Regions from separate parts of the Salmonella bongori NCTC 12419 genome, predicted to be linked through region 2. Evidence: riboswitches for the same ligand, from Rfam matches in the RefSeq annotation. Region 2 holds a riboswitch; the other holds the start of a gene.

Region 1 (9,031 bases), 2.0 Mb from region 2:
CTCCGAAATTATCCCCGATCCCGCCTCCTTTAGCGATCCGGTTGAGCGCGCCAGCGCCGAAAAAGCGCTGGCCTATATGGGATTACAGCCGGGCGTGCCGTTAACGGACGTCGCGATCGATAAAGTCTTTATCGGCTCCTGCACCAATTCACGCATTGAAGATTTGCGCGCGGCAGCGGAAATCGCCAAAGGCCGTAAAGTGGCCCCTGGCGTACAGGCGCTGGTGGTTCCCGGCTCCGGCCCGGTGAAAGCACAGGCAGAGGCGGAAGGTCTGGATAAAATCTTCATTGAAGCGGGTTTTGAGTGGCGTCTGCCGGGCTGCTCGATGTGTCTGGCGATGAATAACGATCGCCTGAACCCGGGCGAGCGCTGCGCGTCGACCAGTAACCGTAATTTTGAAGGCCGCCAGGGCCGGGGCGGCCGCACCCACCTGGTGAGCCCGGCAATGGCCGCTGCCGCTGCCGTCACCGGTCGTTTTGCCGATATTCGCAGTATCAAATAAGGAGAGCAATCATGGCAGAGAAATTGATCCAACATACAGGCCTGGTTGTCCCTCTGGATGCCGCCAACGTCGATACTGACGCCATTATCCCCAAGCAGTTTTTGCAGAAGGTAACCCGCACCGGTTTTGGCGCACATCTGTTTAATGACTGGCGTTTCCTGGACGAACAGGGCCAGCAGCCTAATCCGGCCTTCGTCCTGAACTTCCCGGAATATCAAGGCGCGTCGATTCTGCTGGCGCGAGAAAACTTTGGCTGCGGCTCTTCACGCGAACATGCCCCGTGGGCGCTAACCGACTACGGCTTTAAAGTGGTCATTGCACCGAGCTTTGCGGATATTTTCTACGGTAATAGTTTTAACAACCAGCTGTTGCCGGTAAAGTTAAGCGAGGAAGAGGTGGATGAGCTGTTTACTCTGGTGCAAACCAATCCTGGGATTCACTTCGAGGTGGATTTAGAAGCGCAGGAGGTCAAAGCCGGCGATAAACGCTATCCCTTTGAGATCGACGCCTTTCGTCGCCACTGTATGATGAACGGCCTGGACAGCATCGGACTGACGCTGCAGCACGAAGAGGCGATTGCCGCCTACGAAGATCAACAACCGGCGTTTATGCAGTAATCTCTGACGCCGGATGGCGCTTCGCTTATCCGGCCTACGGAAATATTCGTAGGCCGGATAAAACATGCCAGCATTACCATCCGGCACCGGATCAAACGTCTTTCACCCGCCCGGTCATGGCCAGCGTGACCACAGAAATCGCCGCAATCACCCAGTAGACGGCAAAATGGCCGAAGTTTTGCGCCACAGCCCCCTGAATCACGCCCGCCAGAATAACCCCCGTTGAAATGCTATTAGTAAAAAGCGTCGTGGCGGCCCCTGCCCTGCCTGGCATCAAATCCTGAAACCACAGCATTCCGATCCCGGCAACAATCCCAATAAAGACCGCATTAAAAAGTTGCAGCGACAGTAGCGCCGTCCGGCTGTGGAAAAAGATCAGGCCAACATAAAATAGTACGCCCGCCGCCACAGCGGTAATCATCATCCGCCGCTTGCCAAACCGCTTCACATAAAAACCAGCCAGAATCATTGCCGGTATCTCCAGCCCAGCCGCCGTGCCCATCAATACGCCGGCCAGTTTATCCGACAGGCCCAACTCAGCGCTTATCCATAGCGGCATATCAATGATGTACATGGTATTGCAGGTCCACATCAACGTGGAGGCGATAAATAACATTCGCACATTTTTATCCTGCCAACCGCTTACCTGTGCGAGCGGCGCATCCACAGGCTGTTTGACGCGCGCCACCGAAGGCAGCATCAGGGCAATCAATACCAGGCTGACGGCAAAGATAACGGCGGCAATGGAGAACATAGCGGTGAACCCGTAATTCAGCGCCAGCATAAAGGCCAGCGGTGGACCGATCACCCACGCCAGAGAAAGCTGAGCGCGCATCACTGAACTAAACATCACCACTTCGCGCGCCGAACTATCGGCATATTCCCGCGCCAGCGCAAACAGTTGCGGCATGGCGGTATTGGCCAACGACGCCAGCAGTACGCCGCAGGTAATTAACGTTAAGTAGTGACGATTAAAAGCAAACAATAACGCATTGCCGATCGCCATCAGACAGCAAAACATAATCAGCTTCCGGCGATCGCCCCGGCTGTCTGAGCGTTTCGCCAGCGCAAGACTGACTCCAATCCCGGCAATAGCATTGACGGTATAAAATAGCCCAACCCAAAACGGCTGCGCGCCGACCTCGCGACTGAGAAACAGGCTTAACGTCGGTGCCTGAAGCGCGCCGGCAACACCCATCATAAAAGCGACCAGCATAAATGCCGCATAAATTCCGTTGAGACGCCGTCCCATCGTCATAATCCAGAGCATAGAGAGTCCTTTAAGTGCAGCCGAAACAAAAAAAGCCAGCAGGTATTATCTGCTGGCGGGTGATTTTAGGCTATAGCCCACACCAATACTCAGTCACACATGATGTCTGCAATTGGTTTCAATCGGCCGCCTCCCACTGCATCAGTTCTTCGAGCATTTTTAAGCGCTGCTGCGCGCTCAGGCAAGCCAGCCAGGACACATTTTCCGTCGCGGCAAAATACCTCAACCAGAACTGACGCATAGCGACCTCTTCCTCTTGCTTCATCGAACGCTATTATTGGCTTAATATAGGGATAATAAAATTGCTGAGTTTTCCGTCGGAGTTCCCCTTTTATGCCCTCAGGTCGCCTGCAACAACAATTTATCCGTCTCTGGCAATGTTGTGACGGTAAAACGCAAGACACCACGCTTAATGAGCTGGCGGATCTGCTGAACTGTTCGCGCCGCCATATGCGTACGCTGCTTAATACCATGCAGGCGCGCGGCTGGTTAACGTGGGAAGCCGAGGTTGGACGCGGCAAGCGTTCACGCCTGACGTTCCTGTATACCGGACTGGCGCTGCAGCAGCAGCGAGCGGAAGATCTACTGGAACAGGATCGCATCGATCAGCTGGTACAACTTGTCGGTGATAAAAGCGCCGTCAGGCAGATGCTCATTTCTCATCTGGGACGCAGTTTCCGCCAGGGGCGGCATATTCTACGGGTTCTTTACTATCGTCCGATGCACAATCTTCTGCCGGGAACCGCATTACGTCGCTCGGAAACTCATATTGCCCGGCAAATTTTCAGTTCGCTCACGCGGGTAAATGAGGAAAACGGGGAACTGGAAGCGGACATTGCGCACCACTGGCAGCAAATTTCCTCTTTACTGTGGCGCTTCTACCTGCGCCCCGGCATTCATTTTCATCATGGCCGCGAGCTGGAGATGGAAGATGTCATCACCTCGCTGACGCGTATCAATACGCTTCCGCTTTACTCGCACATCACAAAGATAGACTCCCCTACCGCGTGGACGCTGGATATTCATCTTTCCCAGCCGGATCGCTGGTTGCCGTGGCTGCTGGGCCAGGTCCCGGCGATGATTTTGCCGCGGGAGTGGGAAACGCTGACGCATTTCGCCAGCCACCCTATCGGCACCGGGCCTTATGCCGTGCGGCGTAATACGCCAAACCAGCTCAAGATACTCGCCTTCGATGACTACTTCGGCTATCGGGCGTTGATAGACGAAGTGAACGTCTGGGTACTGCCGGATATCAGTGAAGAACCGGCCTGCGGCTTGATGCTGGAAGGGCCGATACAAGGCGGCGAAAAAGCGATAGAAAGCCGACTGGAAGAAGGTTGCTATTATCTGCTATTCGATGCCCGTACGCCGCGCGGCGCGCATCCACAGATCCGGGAGTGGGTGAGCCACGTACTCTCCCCCACCCATTTACTCTATCACGCAGACATACCGCTACAGCAGCTTTGGTTCCCTGCCTATGGGCTTCTACCACGCTGGCATCATGCCCGTCCTGGGCGCAGAGAAAAACCTGCCGGTCTGGAAACCCTCACGTTGACGTTCTACCGTGATCATATTGAGCATCGGGTTATCGCCGGTATCATGACCAGGCTTCTGGCTGAGCATCAGGTGCATTTGCATATTCAGGAGATCGATTACGATCAATGGCACGCCGGCGAGATCGAAAGCGATATCTGGCTCAACAGCGCTAACTTTACCCTGCCGCTGGATTTCTCGCTGTTCGCGCATCTGTGCGAAGTTCCACTCTTACAAAACTGCATTCCGCGCGACTGGCAGGGCGACGCCACGCAGTGGCGCGCTGGCGAGATGAATCTGGCGAACTGGTGCCAGCAACTGTTGGCTAACAACGCTATTGTGCCGCTGATCCACCACTGGCTAATTATTCAGGGACAACGCAGTATGCGCGGATTGCGCATGAACACCCTCGGCTGGTTCGATTTTAAATCGGCCTGGTTTGCGCCGCCGGACCCGTGATTGCCGCCCGGCAACAAAATCACTACACTAATGGCGTTCTCAACGGGGTGCCACGCCTGTGCGTGCGCTGAGAAAATACCCGTCGAACCTGATCCGGATAACGCCGGCGAAGGGATTTGAGGCTACCGCTCAAAATCCTTTGCCACCCATCTATTGAGGTGCAAAGTGCTAAAAAAATGTCTTCCTCTGCTGCTCCTGTGCGCAGCGCCCGCGTTTGCTAAACCCGTACTCACCGTTTACACCTATGACTCGTTCGCCGCCGACTGGGGCCCGGGTCCGGCGGTGAAAAAAGCGTTTGAAGCTGACTGTAACTGCGAGCTGAAACTGGTAGCGCTGGAGGATGGCGTTTCGCTGCTCAACCGCCTGCGAATGGAGGGGAAGAACAGCAAAGCCGATGTCGTGCTGGGTCTGGACAATAATCTGCTGGAAGCCGCCACGCAAACGAAACTCTTTGCGAAAAGCGGTGTGGACAGTGAGGCAATCAACGTACCCGGCGGCTGGAAAAATGACACATTTGTTCCATTCGATTACGGTTATTTCGCTTTTGTCTACGATAAAAACAAGCTAAAAAATCCGCCGAAAAGCCTGAAAGAGCTGATCGAGAGCGCTCAAAAATGGCGTGTAATTTATCAGGACCCGCGCACCAGCACGCCTGGGCTGGGGCTGCTGCTATGGGTACAAAAAGTTTACGGCGCCAACGCGCCTGATGCCTGGCACAAACTGGCGGCCAAAACGGTTACAGTAACGAAAGGCTGGAGCGAAGCTTATGGCTTATTTCTGAAAGGTGAAAGCGATTTGGTGCTCAGTTACACCACTTCTCCGGCATATCACATTATTGAAGAAAAAAAGGATAACTACGCTGCCGCTAACTTCAGCGAAGGCCATTACTTACAGGTAGAAGTGGCGGCGCGCACCGCCGCCAGCAAGCAACCGGAACTGGCGGAGAAATTCCTTAAATTTATGCTCTCTCCGGCGTTTCAGAATGCTATTCCTACCGGCAACTGGATGTATCCGGTAACCCATGTCCCCCTGCCCGCCGGATTCGAAAAACTGAGCAAACCTGCCACCTCGCTGGAGTTCAGCCCGGCAGAAGTCGCCGCGCAACGTCAGGCATGGATTAGCGAATGGCAACGCGCCGTCAGCCGTTAATACCCGGCTGGTTAATGCCGGGACTTTGCGCCGCCACGCTAACGATAACCGTTGCGCTGGCGGCCTTTATAGCACTTTGGCTGAACGCGCCGCCAGCATCGTGGTCCGCAATCTGGCAGGACAGCTATCTGTGGCATGTCGTGCGCTTCTCGTTCTGGCAGGCGTTTCTGTCAGCAGTACTGTCGGTGGTTCCGGCCATTTTCCTCGCCCGCGCGCTTTATCGACGCCGCTTCCCCGGACGTCAGACGCTACTGCGTCTGTGCGCCATGACGCTGATTTTGCCGGTGCTGGTCGCGGTGTTCGGTATTCTGAGCGTGTATGGCCGCCAGGGCTGGCTGGCCTCGTTGTGGCAAACATTAGGGCTTGAGTGGACGTTCTCCCCCTACGGTTTGCAGGGCATTTTGCTGGCGCACGTTTTTTTTAATCTGCCAATGGCGAGCCGTTTATTGCTACAGTCCCTGGAAAGTATTCCCGGCGAACAGCGCCAGCTCGCCGCCCAGCTCGGGATGCGTGGCTGGCATTTTTTCCGTTTTGTTGAATGGCCGTGGCTACGCCGGCAAATCCCCCCCGTTGCGGCGCTGATTTTTATGCTCTGTTTCGCCAGTTTCGCTACCGTACTGTCGCTCGGCGGCGGTCCACAAGCAACCACCATCGAACTGGCTATCTATCAGGCTCTGAGCTTCGACTATGATCCCGCCCGCGCAGCGATGCTGGCATTAATTCAGATGATCTGCTGCCTGACGCTGGTGCTGCTAAGCCAGCGATTGAGCAAAGCGATCGCACCGGGCATGTCGCTGATGCAGGGCTGGCGCGATCCTGACGATCGTCTCCATAGCCGCCTGACAGATGCCTTGTTGATTATGCTGGCGCTGCTGCTGTTGCTTCCGCCGCTGCTCGCCGTGGTGGTAGATGGCATCAATCGCAGCCTGCCGGAAGTGCTGGCGCAACCCGTTCTGTGGCAGGCTATCTGGACATCGCTACGCATTGCGCTGGCGGCAGGAGTCCTGTGCATCATTCTGACCATGATGCTGTTATGGAGCAGTCGCGAGCTCCGCCAGCGCCAGCGGGTATTCGCCGGGCAAACGCTGGAACTCAGCGGGATGTTGATCCTTGCAATGCCGGGTATCGTGCTGGCGACGGGCTTCTTTTTACTGCTCAATAATAGCATCGGCTTACCGGAATCCGCTGACGGCATCGTGATTTTTACCAATGCGCTCATGGCGATCCCCTACGCGCTGAAAGTACTGGAAACCCCAATGCGTGATATTACCACCCGTTACGGAATGTTGTGTCAATCATTAGGGATTGAGGGCGGAACGCGGCTAAAGGTCGTGGAACTGCGCGCCCTGAAGCGCCCACTGGCGCAAGCGCTGGCGTTTGCCTGCGTACTTTCTATCGGCGATTTCGGCGTCGTCGCACTTTTCGGCAACGATAATTTCCGTACGCTACCGTTTTATCTGTATCAGCAAATTGGTTCCTACCGTAGTCAGGACGGTGCGGTGACCGCGCTAATTTTGTTATTGCTCTGCTTTACGCTATTTACCCTCATTGAGAAACTTCCGGGCCACCATGTTAAAACTGATTGATATCACCTGGCTTTACCATCATTTGCCTATGCGTTTTACACTGACGATAGAACGCGGCGAGCAGGTGGCCATTCTCGGCCCTAGTGGCGCCGGAAAAAGCACGCTGTTAAATTTAATTGCTGGTTTTCTTGCACCTGCCAGCGGTACGCTACTGATTGCAGATGAGGATCATACGTTTACGCCGCCCTCACGCCGTCCGGTCTCAATGCTATTTCAGGAGAATAATTTATTCAGCCATCTGAATGTGCAGCAAAATATCGGTCTGGGGCTAAACCCTGGGTTAACGCTCAACGCCAGCCAGCGGGAAAAACGGGACGCTATCGCACGTCAGATGGGCATTGAGAGTCTGATGACGCGTTTGCCGGGCGAGTTATCGGGTGGTCAGCGTCAGCGGGTAGCGCTGGCGCGCTGCCTGGTTCGTGAACAGCCGATACTACTGCTTGATGAACCATTCTCTGCGCTCGATCCTGCGCTGCGCCAGGAAATGCTCACACTGGTCAGCGATATCTGCCGCGAGCAACAGTTAACGCTGTTAATGGTCTCGCATAGCGTGGAGGATGCGGCGCGGATTGCCTCGCGCGCCGTTGTCGTGGCCGACGGACGTATCGCGTGGCAAGGAAAGACCACGGAGTTGCTTAGCGGTAGGGCCAGCGCCTCAGTGTTGCTGGGGATTAACGGTTGATCGTGCAGATCGATAGGCCTACAGACCTGATAAGCGTAGCGTCATCAGACACAATAAGGCCGGCTAAGGCATTATCAGAAGCCTACGACTTTGTGAAGAATATCGATATACATTGGCATCAGCGGGTGGCGCATCAGCATCACCAGTGCGACAATCCCCGCGCCAGACACCATCGGCGCCAGCCATAACAGACGGGACCGCGGCAAAAACGCCGTGAGTCGATCGGTCGCCGCTTTGCCGCTGCGCCACCATCGCCAGCACAGCCAGCCGCCAACCCACAACAACAAGGCGGTCGCCAGTAACAACCATTTGAAGCTACCGCTTTGTTGATCGGCAGGGATATCAATAGCGGCGCCAGCCAGAATGCCCGGCAGAAAATAAAACGGCGGCCACAGCAAACAGCCAATCACGTTCGGAACAAGAAATTTTGCGACGGGAAGATCCAGCATCCCTGCTACCATCGGCACCAGCGGCCTTGTGGGCCCAACAAAGCGCCCGACCAGAATGGTGAACATACTGTGCTGATGTAACGCATGTTCGGTTTTATCCAACAGCGACTTGTTCTTTTTCATAAAAGACCAGCGGTGCAGCGGTTTTTTAAAACGCCACCCCAGCCAGAACGAAATCCAGTCGCCCATCAGACAGCCAACAATGCCCACCAGCCAGGCATGCCAAAAATTGAGCTCGCCGCTGCCGATAAGCGCGCCCAGCCCCGCCATCAGCACCGTGCCGGGTAAAATCAACCCCACCAGCGCCAGCGACTCCAGGAAGGCGACCAGCAACACGGCGATAAGCGAATAGAGAGCGGATTGGGTGATAAAGTGTTCCAGCAGTGCTTGCATAGTGTGTCCGTCAGCGTGATGAAGCAGGGATTCTGCTTACCCTTTCCCGCGTCGTCAAGCCGTCAATTATCTGAATAGTTACGACTTATGACATCTTTGTGGACACATCATTCACTTTTTCTTCACATCCTGCTCTGAACTCACTGGGACTTGCACCGGTACATTTTTTAAATACCCGTGAGAAATAGAGCTGGTCGTCAAATCCAACATTGCGCCCGACGGTCGCTATCGGCATCCGTGTGGTGCTCAGCAACAGCTTTGCCTGGCTGATACGCTGATCCTCGCGCCAGCTTAAAACGCTAATACCTAACTGCTGGCGGAACAGATGCGACAACCGGGAAGGCGACAGGCAGACATGCTGGGCGACGCTGGCAATATCAAAATGGCTGTC
Region 2 (9,031 bases):
CGTCATGTTTGAGAAGGTCGAAGTACCGGTGCTCGGCATCGTTGAGAATATGAGTATGCATATTTGTAGCAATTGCGGTCATCACGAACCGATTTTCGGTACCGGTGGGGCGCAGAAGCTGGCGGAGAAATATCACACTCAGCTTCTGGGTCAGATGCCGTTGCATATTAGCCTGCGCGAAGATCTCGATAAAGGCACTCCGACCGTGGTCAGCCGTCCCGACAGTGAATTCACCGCCATTTATCGCGATTTAGCCGATCGTGTGGCGGCACAGCTCTACTGGCAGGGCGAAGTCATTCCAGGGGAAATCGCTTTCCGCGCAGTGTAATCACGCCTACGCCTTGCAATGTCAACCAGACATTCACCGTAACAATATATATTGATGCGGTGAATGTATTAACTAAATAATTACTTCTCTATTATTAACTCCTGTTTAAATAAGCGGGCGTTTATCTGAATTGATTGGTAAAAACATTATTTTAATTGTTCATATCTATCTCACTGATTTATTTTTTCAATTGGTTTTAAAGTATCAGTATGTCCATACTGCTCGCCAGGCGGCCTGCGTAGGGTTTAACGTTCACTACAGGAACAATTGCTGACAATGAGAAAATATTTGCTGATGGGAATTATAGTTTCGGCTTATGGAATAAGTATTCCTGTTTTTGCTTCTGATAGCGCAACATTAACCATCAGTGGACAAGTAACCGCACCGACATGCAGCACAGAGGTAACGAACACTCAGTTGCAGCAGCGTTGCGGTAATACGACCTATGTTTCAACGCTTCAGGCGCCTGCCGCTACGCCGATGAGAGGTGTGACGACGCAAAGCTATACAGTGCCAGGTGACAGTACTCGCCAGATTATTATTAACCGTTACGACTAACCTGGACTAATTCACAGGCCCACATCATTGGTATCAATGATGTGGGCTTTTTTATTTGCGTTGTTTATGTATAACATCGGTAAGTTTCGGTAATTAATAAGTTTACGGAATAATGATAATCAATGATTATTTGTTGCAATTATATTGCAAAGTGTAAGTTGCTTTAAATCAATAAAACATCGCATTTACATTGCGGTAACTTCCTGCCTATGAGAGTTTTCTTTTCAAGGGTTAATAACTCTTAATAAATAGAAATTACTTCATTAAGGAAGAGATTATGAAACGTTCAATTATTGCCGCTGCGGTAGTGTCTTCTGTTTTTATGAGCGCCGGGGCTTTTGCTGCTGATGAAGATATGGGTGAACTAAAAATTAACGGAGAAGTGGTAGGGGCATCCTGTACATTTGAAGGTGTAAACAGCGCGACCATTGAATTATCGCAGGTCGGTGTCGACCAATTGACTGGCTTAAACCCTGGCGATATATATACAGGATACACCAGTCCTGAAGCGATTTTAAAAGTAAAATGTACGAATACCGCTAATCCAAGAATTAGTTTTAACCGTTCTCAATTTGTGGACAACACACAGATAACTAAAAATACCGCATCTAACAACGGCGCAGGTTTTGCTGTTTTTCTCGATGGTACTCAGGTGGAACTGGATAATTCGGGGAATTTTAAGCTGGACCCGGCTAAATTTGACAAGGGCGTCTATACCCTGAATTTTACAGCCCGGTATGCTGCGGTTGAAAACACGGTAACGCCAGGTCTTGTTGAATCGGTATTGACAATGACAGTACTGACTGACTAGTTCTCTTTTTGGCGGCTAAGGATTTAGCCGCCTGCATTCTTTTTTATAAGGGTATCTGCCATGAAACGGATGATTGCCTTATGGCTGGCCTGTGCCGCTATGCCAGCGTGGAGCGGCGTTTATATCTATGGTACGCGTGTTATTTATCCGGCCCAGAAAAAAGATATTACTGTACAATTAATGAATGACAGTAAACGAAGTTCGCTTATCCAGGCATGGATTGATAATGGCGATACCAGCCTGCCACCAGAAAAATTACAGGTTCCATTTGTTCTGACGCCCCCCGTCATCAGGGTGGCGGCAGATTCCGGCCAGCAATTAAAAATAAAGAAACTTGTAAATAATCTGCCCGGCGATCGTGAAAGTCTTTTCTATCTCAATGTACTGGATATTCCGCCAAATTCAGGTGAAAGCAAAGATAAAAATGTTATTAAATTTGCGCTGCAAAACCGGATAAAGTTGATCTATCGTCCACAAGGCGTACAAAAAGTCGATAAAGCGACATTTTCCCGCTTGCAGTTGTTTAAAGCGTCTGGTGGCATTAGTATAAAAAATAACTCAGCAAATTGGGTCACTATTCCGGAAGTTAAAGCAAAAAATAAATTAAATAAAGAGACCTTGTTACTGGCACCATGGTCATCGCAAAATGTTCCCACAACGACAGTTGTGAATAATTATACCGTAACGCTAATTGATGATTCTGGTAATTATTTAAGCGAGACTATCAAAGCAGCAAATTAAAGGCGGGGAATTAACCTGAGGATAGATAATGGAAAAGTTAAATACCATCACGCTATCGATTCTTGCGGCGTTACTCATTTCACCCGCCTGGGCTGAGGAAGAAACCTTTGATACCAACTTCATGTTTGGTGGGTTGAAAGGTGAAAAAGTTTCCCGTTATCAGATCGACAGTACCAAACCTATGGGTGGCGTTTATGAGATGGACGTTTATGTCAATAAAGAATGGCGCGGAAACTATGAAATTGATATTCCAGATAATCCTGATAATACCTGTGTTTCTCAGGAACTGATCGCCAGTCTGGGGATTAGATTCACGCCACAAAGTAAAGAAGATAAATGTATTGCGTTGAAAACAGTGGTCCAGGGCGGGAGCGTTTCTTATGATACTGCCGCTTTTAACCTTTATCTGAGCGTTCCTCAAGCTTATGTGTTGGAGCATGAGGCGGGATATGCGCCTCCGGAGACGTGGGATCGTGGAATTAACGCTTTTTACACCTCGTACTATGCCAGCGAGTATTACAGCCATTATAAAAGTGGCGGCAGCGAGAAAAATAGTTATGCAAATTTTGTTAGTGGACTAAATCTGCTTGGATGGCAGTTACATTCCAACGCTAATTTTTCCAAAAGCGAAAACTCAGCGGGTAAATGGCAGAGCAACACCCTGTATCTGGAGCGTGATTTCCCGGTGGTACTGGGAACAATGCGCCTGGGGGAGCAATACACCGGTGGGGATATTTTTGATACGGTACGCTTTCGCGGGGTGCGCTTCTGGCGTGATATGCAAATGCTGCCGCACTCTAAGCAAAACTTTGCTCCGGTTGTGCGTGGCGTGGCGCAAAGTAACGCTCTGGTAACGGTGGAGCAGAATGGTTTTATTGTTTATCAGAAAGAAGTTCCGCCAGGGCCCTTTGTGTTTGAAGATCTTCAACTGGCCGGGGGCGGGGCCGATCTGGACGTGAGTATTAAAGAGGCTGACGGTACCGTTTCACGCTTTACTGTTCCGTATTCTTCCGTTCCTAATATGGTGCAGCCCGGCGTGGCGAAATATGATTTCGCTGCCGGGCGAAGCAAAATTGAAGGCGCTTCTCAACAAACCGATTTTATCCAGGGCACCTATCAGTACGGGGTCAATAATTTGCTGACGTTGTATGGCGGAACGATGTTAGCCAGCGATTATCGCTCATTAACCCTTGGTACCGGGTGGAATACATTGATTGGTGCGGTATCTGTTGACGGTACGTTGTCTCACAGTAAGCAGGATAATGGTGATGTTTTTGATGGCCAAAGTTATCAGATTGCCTGGAATAAATATCTTCCGCAGTCAGCCACTCATTTTTCTCTGGCGGCGTATCGCTACTCATCACGTGATTATCGCACTTTTAACGATCATGTCTGGGGGAATAATCGGGAGCATTATCATCGCGATGATGACGATATTTATGATATCGCCGATTATTATGAGAATGACTTCGGGCGCAAAAATACTTTTACTCTCAATATTAATCAGACGTTACCTGACAGATGGGGATATTTTACCGCCAGCGCCCTGTGGCGCGATTATTGGGGACGTAGTGGTACCGGAAAAGATTACCAGTTAAGCTACAGTAATAGCTGGCAGCGGCTCAGTTTTACGCTATCGGCAACCCAGACGTATGACAGCAATAATCGCGAAGATAAACGTTTTAATATCTATTTTTCTATTCCATTAACATGGGGACAAAGAGAGAGTGGGGGAAATCGAGATATCTATTTATCGAATTCCACTACTTTTGACGATCAAGGCTATGAGGCCAACAACACCAGCCTTAGTGGCAACTTCGGTAATCGCGATCAGTTTAATTACACGACAAACCTCAGCCACCAGCGCCAGGAGCACCAAACGACAGTCGGAGGAGCGCTAACCTGGAACGCCCCACTGGCGACGATCGGCGGTAGCTATAGCCAGTCCAATAAATACCATCAGGTTGGCGGTAATATTCAGGGAGGACTGGTGGCATGGGCTAACGGTGTGCATTTAGCCCCTCGACTTAATGATACGATCGCAATTATTAATGCGCCGTATCTGGAAGATGCGGCGGTGCAGGGGCGTCCTTATTTACGTACCAATGCAAAAGGTTACGCCGTATTAGAAGCATTGACGCCATACCGGCAAAACTTTATCTCGCTTGATATCTCCGAAAGTGAAAGTGATGTCGCTTTGTTGGGAAACCGTAAAGTTACAGTACCTTATCGCGGAGCCGTGGTCTTGGTTGATTTCGAAACAGAAACCAGCAAACCTTTTTATTTCCTGGCGCGGCGCGCAGATGGCGAGCCTTTAACGTTTGGTTATGAAGTGGAAGATGACAAAGGAAATAATGTAGGGCTGGTAGGGCAGGGCAGTCGGGTATTTATTCGTACTGAAAAAGTTCCCGTTTCGGTAAAAGTCGCGACAGATAAACAACAAGGTCTTTTCTGTAAAATCACGTTTGATAAGCAGATTGATGAAAATAATGTTTATGTTTGTCGGTAATTTTCAGGTGATGCTATGAAAAGACTACTATTTTTATTAATGATGATCTCGTTTACACCGTTGAGTAATGCGGCGTGTAGCGCGACGTTAACTAACACAAAGGAATATACTATTCAGTCCGATAGCCTGATGCTGGGAGGTGAGGAGTCAGCGATCATTTCAAATGCTTTTACTGATTCTACCTGCGAAAATAATGATGTGGTAAGTAAATTAGAGACCTCCGAGTATATTATTGGTATGGGACCGGACAACAGCGTTAAGTTAAGGCTAAAAGTTGAATGGCAGAGCAGTAGTGAGATAAGTATGCAAAATAAAAATGGTGTGTTCGAAGGCCCCTATAAGATTACAGTTTCAGAAATAAGTTCACTGGAGGCGGTGACCGTTTCTGCAAATGGCGGGTACTCCGTTAGCATAGACAATATAGCGGTGATGTCGGGCGCAAAGAATCAATGGGGTGGTAGAGAGTGGCTTGTATTTATTTTAAGATATATTGGTTGTTGGGGGAACAGAGAATGTGTTGCAAACGTTATCGCAGATCTTAATGGAAAAGGCGTTTATAAGGCTAATTTAACGATAAATTACAATCGCAAAGAAACCACCTGTGCTCCCCAGAACCTTACTATCACCCTGGATCCGGTGCCGATGACCAAACTTCGCGCGAAAGGAGAAGTCAGTGAATTTTCTAAACAGGGCGATATTATTCTGGATTGCAAAAACCAGGTACGCAATGCAACGCTGACCTCACGGCAGATATCGGTAAATTTGCGCAGTGATTTAGTCTGGGATGAGAATGAATCCGTCCTGAAGCCGGATAATGATAATGGCGTAGGGTTTATCCTGAGAGATTCAAATCATAGCCTACTTAAAATAAATAAGGGAACAGCCATAAACAGCATTTTCAAAACATATGCCAAAGGCAGCGCCGTCAACGCGGTGGAAAGCATTCCTGTTTTTGCAACATATTATGTCCTCGATCCCGCAAAAATTAAAGCGGGGCCATTACAATCGAAGGCATTAATCGTCGTATCTTATAATTAGTTTATTCTGTACGCACTCTTTAGGCAGAGAGTGCGTAAATCATTTACCGATGATAAAAAATCTCGCCATCATAGGCTTTGATAATTTTGCCGTCGGTATCGTTAATCAGCACATAGGCGCCACCCATATAAGTCCAGTGGGTACCGGCATCTGGTGCGGGCAGGTTACGTAATTTCCACTGCTTAATATTGTACTCATCGGTACGGTACATCTGCGGAACGGTATCGCCGGGTTTGAAATGGGTGAAGTCGGCGATAAAGCTTTTTAACTCATATTGATCGATGCCCGTTGTCGCGGGGGCGGCCCATGCAAAACTGGTTGCAAGCAACAGCGCACAAGGCAGCAATTTACTTTTCATACTTTTACCCTCCACATATGCGGGTCAGTTAAATCCGTGAGTATCATTTCTGCTGGCGGCGCATCTGACAAGCGCTATTTTGTTATCTCACGCCTCTTTTCGTAAAAAGTGTAAACGAAAGCCTTGTGAAACAACATAACCGGAAACCCGTTTACCAGAACAAAATAGGTTTTGAGAACTATCTGATAACTATGACATTATTGAGCACCGCGTGCTGTAAATTTACATTGTCTGTTGCAAACAGTATGCTTAATGACAAAACCCACTTAACCCAGCTGGGTTTCACGACTCGGGGTGCCCTTCTTCATTGAAGGCTGAGAAATACCCGTATTACCTGATCTGGATAATGCCAGCGTAGGGAAGTCTGACACTGCTCGTGTCCCTTCTTCACGCGGGCAGGAGCTGAATCATGCAGCCTGACCTGCACTGCCGTACGCTTGCGGCGCATACGCTAAAACAGTTTCGCGACCTCTCTCCGCTCACGCACTGTATGACTAATGATGTTGTACAAACGTTTACCGCTAATACGCTGCTGGCGCTAGGAGCCTCGCCCGCCATGGTGATTGACCCAGACGAGGCCAGGCCGTTTGCCGCCATCGCCAGCGCTTTACTGATTAATGTCGGAACATTAACGGCTTCACGCGCCGACGCGATGCGCGCGGCGGTAGAGAGTGCTTATGACGCTAAAACGCCGTGGACGCTCGACCCTGTTGCGGTGGGGGCGTTGGCGTTTCGTCGGCGATTTTGTCTTGAACTTTTGTCCCTGCGCCCGTCGGCAATCCGTGGCAACGCCTCGGAAATTATGGCGTTAGCCGGCATAGCGCTGAGCGGACGCGGCGTGGATACGACCGAGGCGGCGCTGGCCGCACTACCAGCAGCGCAGGCGCTGGCGCGTCAGACAGATTGCATCGTCGTGGTTACGGGAGAGACAGATTATGTCACCGATGGTCAGCGCACAGTGAGTATTCCTGGTGGCGATCCGTTAATGACCCGCATTGTAGGGACCGGTTGCGCGTTATCGGCGGTCGTGGCTGCCTGTTGTGCATTACCTGGCGCTGCGCTGGATAATGTCGCATCGGCCTGCTGCTGGATGAAACTGGCGGGACAGGCTGCGGCAGAGCGTAGTAAGGGGCCTGGCAGTTTTATCCCGGCCTTTCTTGATGCGCTGTATCAACTGGATGTAGAGGGCACAGATGAAAAGCATTAACGCGCTGACGATTGCCGGCACCGATCCCAGCGGCGGAGCGGGGATTCAGGCGGATCTCAAGACCTTTTCCGCTCTGGGAGCGTATGGCTGTTCGGTGATTACCGCGCTGGTGGCGCAAAATACCTGTGGCGTGCAATCGGTGTACCGGGTAGACCCTGAGTTTGTCGCCGCCCAGCTTGATTCCGTATTCAGCGATGTGCGCATCGATACCACCAAAATCGGGATGCTGGCTGAAACGGATATTGTCGAGGCTGTGGCGGAACGGCTACAGCGCCATCATGTAGGTAATGTGGTGCTGGATACGGTCATGCTGGCAAAGAGCGGCGATCCGTTGCTCTCCTCCTCTGCCGTTGAAACATTGCGCGTCCGGCTGCTGCCACAAGTATCGCTGATTACGCCTAATCTGCCGGAAGCCGCAGCATTGCTGAATACGTCCCATGCGCGTACGGAACAAGAGATGCTGGCGCAGGGGCGGGCGTTACTGGCGATGGGATGTGAGGCGGTGCTGATGAAGGGCGGACATTTAGAGGATGCGCAAAGTCCGGACTGGCTCTTTACCCGCAACGGCGAGCAGCGTTTTACCGCGCCGCGGGTGATGACCAAAAATACGCATGGGACGGGATGTACACTGTCGGCGGCTCTTGCGGCGTTACGACCCCGGTATCACAGTTGGGAAGAGACGGTAAAAGAGGCGAAGCGGTGGCTTTCTGCGGCGCTGGCGCAGGCGGATACGCTGGAAGTGGGGAAGGGTATTGGTCCGGTACATCATTTTCATGCGTGGTGGTAATATAGTGCCTACAGACCCGTCGTCAGGAAAAGATAAATGGAACAAGCGCATACCCGGCTCATCGCGCAATTGAATGAGCGAATTTCAGCAGCGGACAATACGCCGCTGTACATGAAATTCGCCCAGACGGTAAAGGATGCCGTTCGCAGCGGCATTCTTGAGCATGGTAATATTTTGCCTGGCGAACGCGATCTCAGCCAGCTTACTGGCGTCTCGCGTATCACGGTACGGAAAGCGATGCAGGCGCTGGAAGAAGAGGGGGTTGTCACGCGCGCCCGCGGTTACGGTACGCAAATCAATAATATTTTTGAATATTCCCTGAAAGAGGCGCGGGGATTTTCTCAGCAGGTTGTCTTGCGCGGCAAAAAACCGGATACGCTATGGGTGAACAAACGCGTGGTAAACTGTCCGGATGAGGTTGCGCAGCATCTGGCAATCCCCGCAGGTAGCGACGTCTTTTTACTCAAACGTATTCGTTATGTTGATGAAGACGCGGTGTCGATTGAAGAGTCCTGGGTGCCTGCGCATCTGATTCATGATGTCGACGCGATTGGCATTTCTCTGTATGACTATTTTCGTAGCCAGCACATTTACCCTCAGCGTACCCGATCTCGCGTCAGCGCCCGGATGCCCGATGACGAGTTTCAGTCGCATATTCAAATGGATGGTAAAGTGCCGGTGCTGGTAATTAAGC

The links. Region 2 has a riboswitch for thiamine pyrophosphate ahead of thiM (hydroxyethylthiazole kinase). Riboswitches for the same ligand answer to the same signal wherever they lie in the genome.
Region 1: it holds a riboswitch for thiamine pyrophosphate, as region 2 does, so the genes downstream of both, thiB (thiamine ABC transporter substrate binding subunit) here and thiM (hydroxyethylthiazole kinase) in region 2, are expected to answer to the same signal.

What each region holds. Positions count from the first base shown of each region.
Region 1 is NC_015761.1:103,438-112,468, reverse strand. It holds gene leuC (3-isopropylmalate dehydratase large subunit) at 1-502, shown strand, start outside; gene leuD (3-isopropylmalate dehydratase small subunit) at 514-1,119, shown strand; gene SBG_RS00490 (sugar efflux transporter) at 1,211-2,389, opposite strand; gene sgrT (glucose uptake inhibitor SgrT) at 2,508-2,630, opposite strand; gene sgrR (HTH-type transcriptional regulator SgrR) at 2,723-4,381, shown strand; TPP riboswitch at 4,415-4,514, shown strand; gene thiB (thiamine ABC transporter substrate binding subunit) at 4,547-5,530, shown strand; gene thiP (thiamine/thiamine pyrophosphate ABC transporter permease ThiP) at 5,506-7,116, shown strand; gene thiQ (thiamine ABC transporter ATP-binding protein ThiQ) at 7,100-7,798, shown strand; gene SBG_RS00460 (DedA family protein) at 7,873-8,640, opposite strand; gene araC (arabinose operon transcriptional regulator AraC) at 8,726-9,031, opposite strand, start outside.
Region 2 is NC_015761.1:2,132,820-2,141,850, reverse strand. It holds gene apbC (iron-sulfur cluster carrier protein ApbC) at 1-328, shown strand, start outside; gene SBG_RS10105 (DUF2574 family protein) at 605-886, shown strand; gene yehD (fimbrial protein YehD) at 1,164-1,697, shown strand; gene SBG_RS10095 (fimbrial assembly chaperone) at 1,758-2,438, shown strand; gene SBG_RS10090 (fimbrial biogenesis outer membrane usher protein) at 2,467-4,947, shown strand; gene SBG_RS10085 (fimbrial protein) at 4,963-5,985, shown strand; gene rcnB (Ni(II)/Co(II) efflux transporter accessory subunit RcnB) at 6,029-6,343, opposite strand; TPP riboswitch at 6,624-6,721, shown strand; gene thiM (hydroxyethylthiazole kinase) at 6,753-7,550, shown strand; gene thiD (bifunctional hydroxymethylpyrimidine kinase/phosphomethylpyrimidine kinase) at 7,537-8,337, shown strand; gene SBG_RS10065 (GntR family transcriptional regulator) at 8,374-9,031, shown strand, end outside.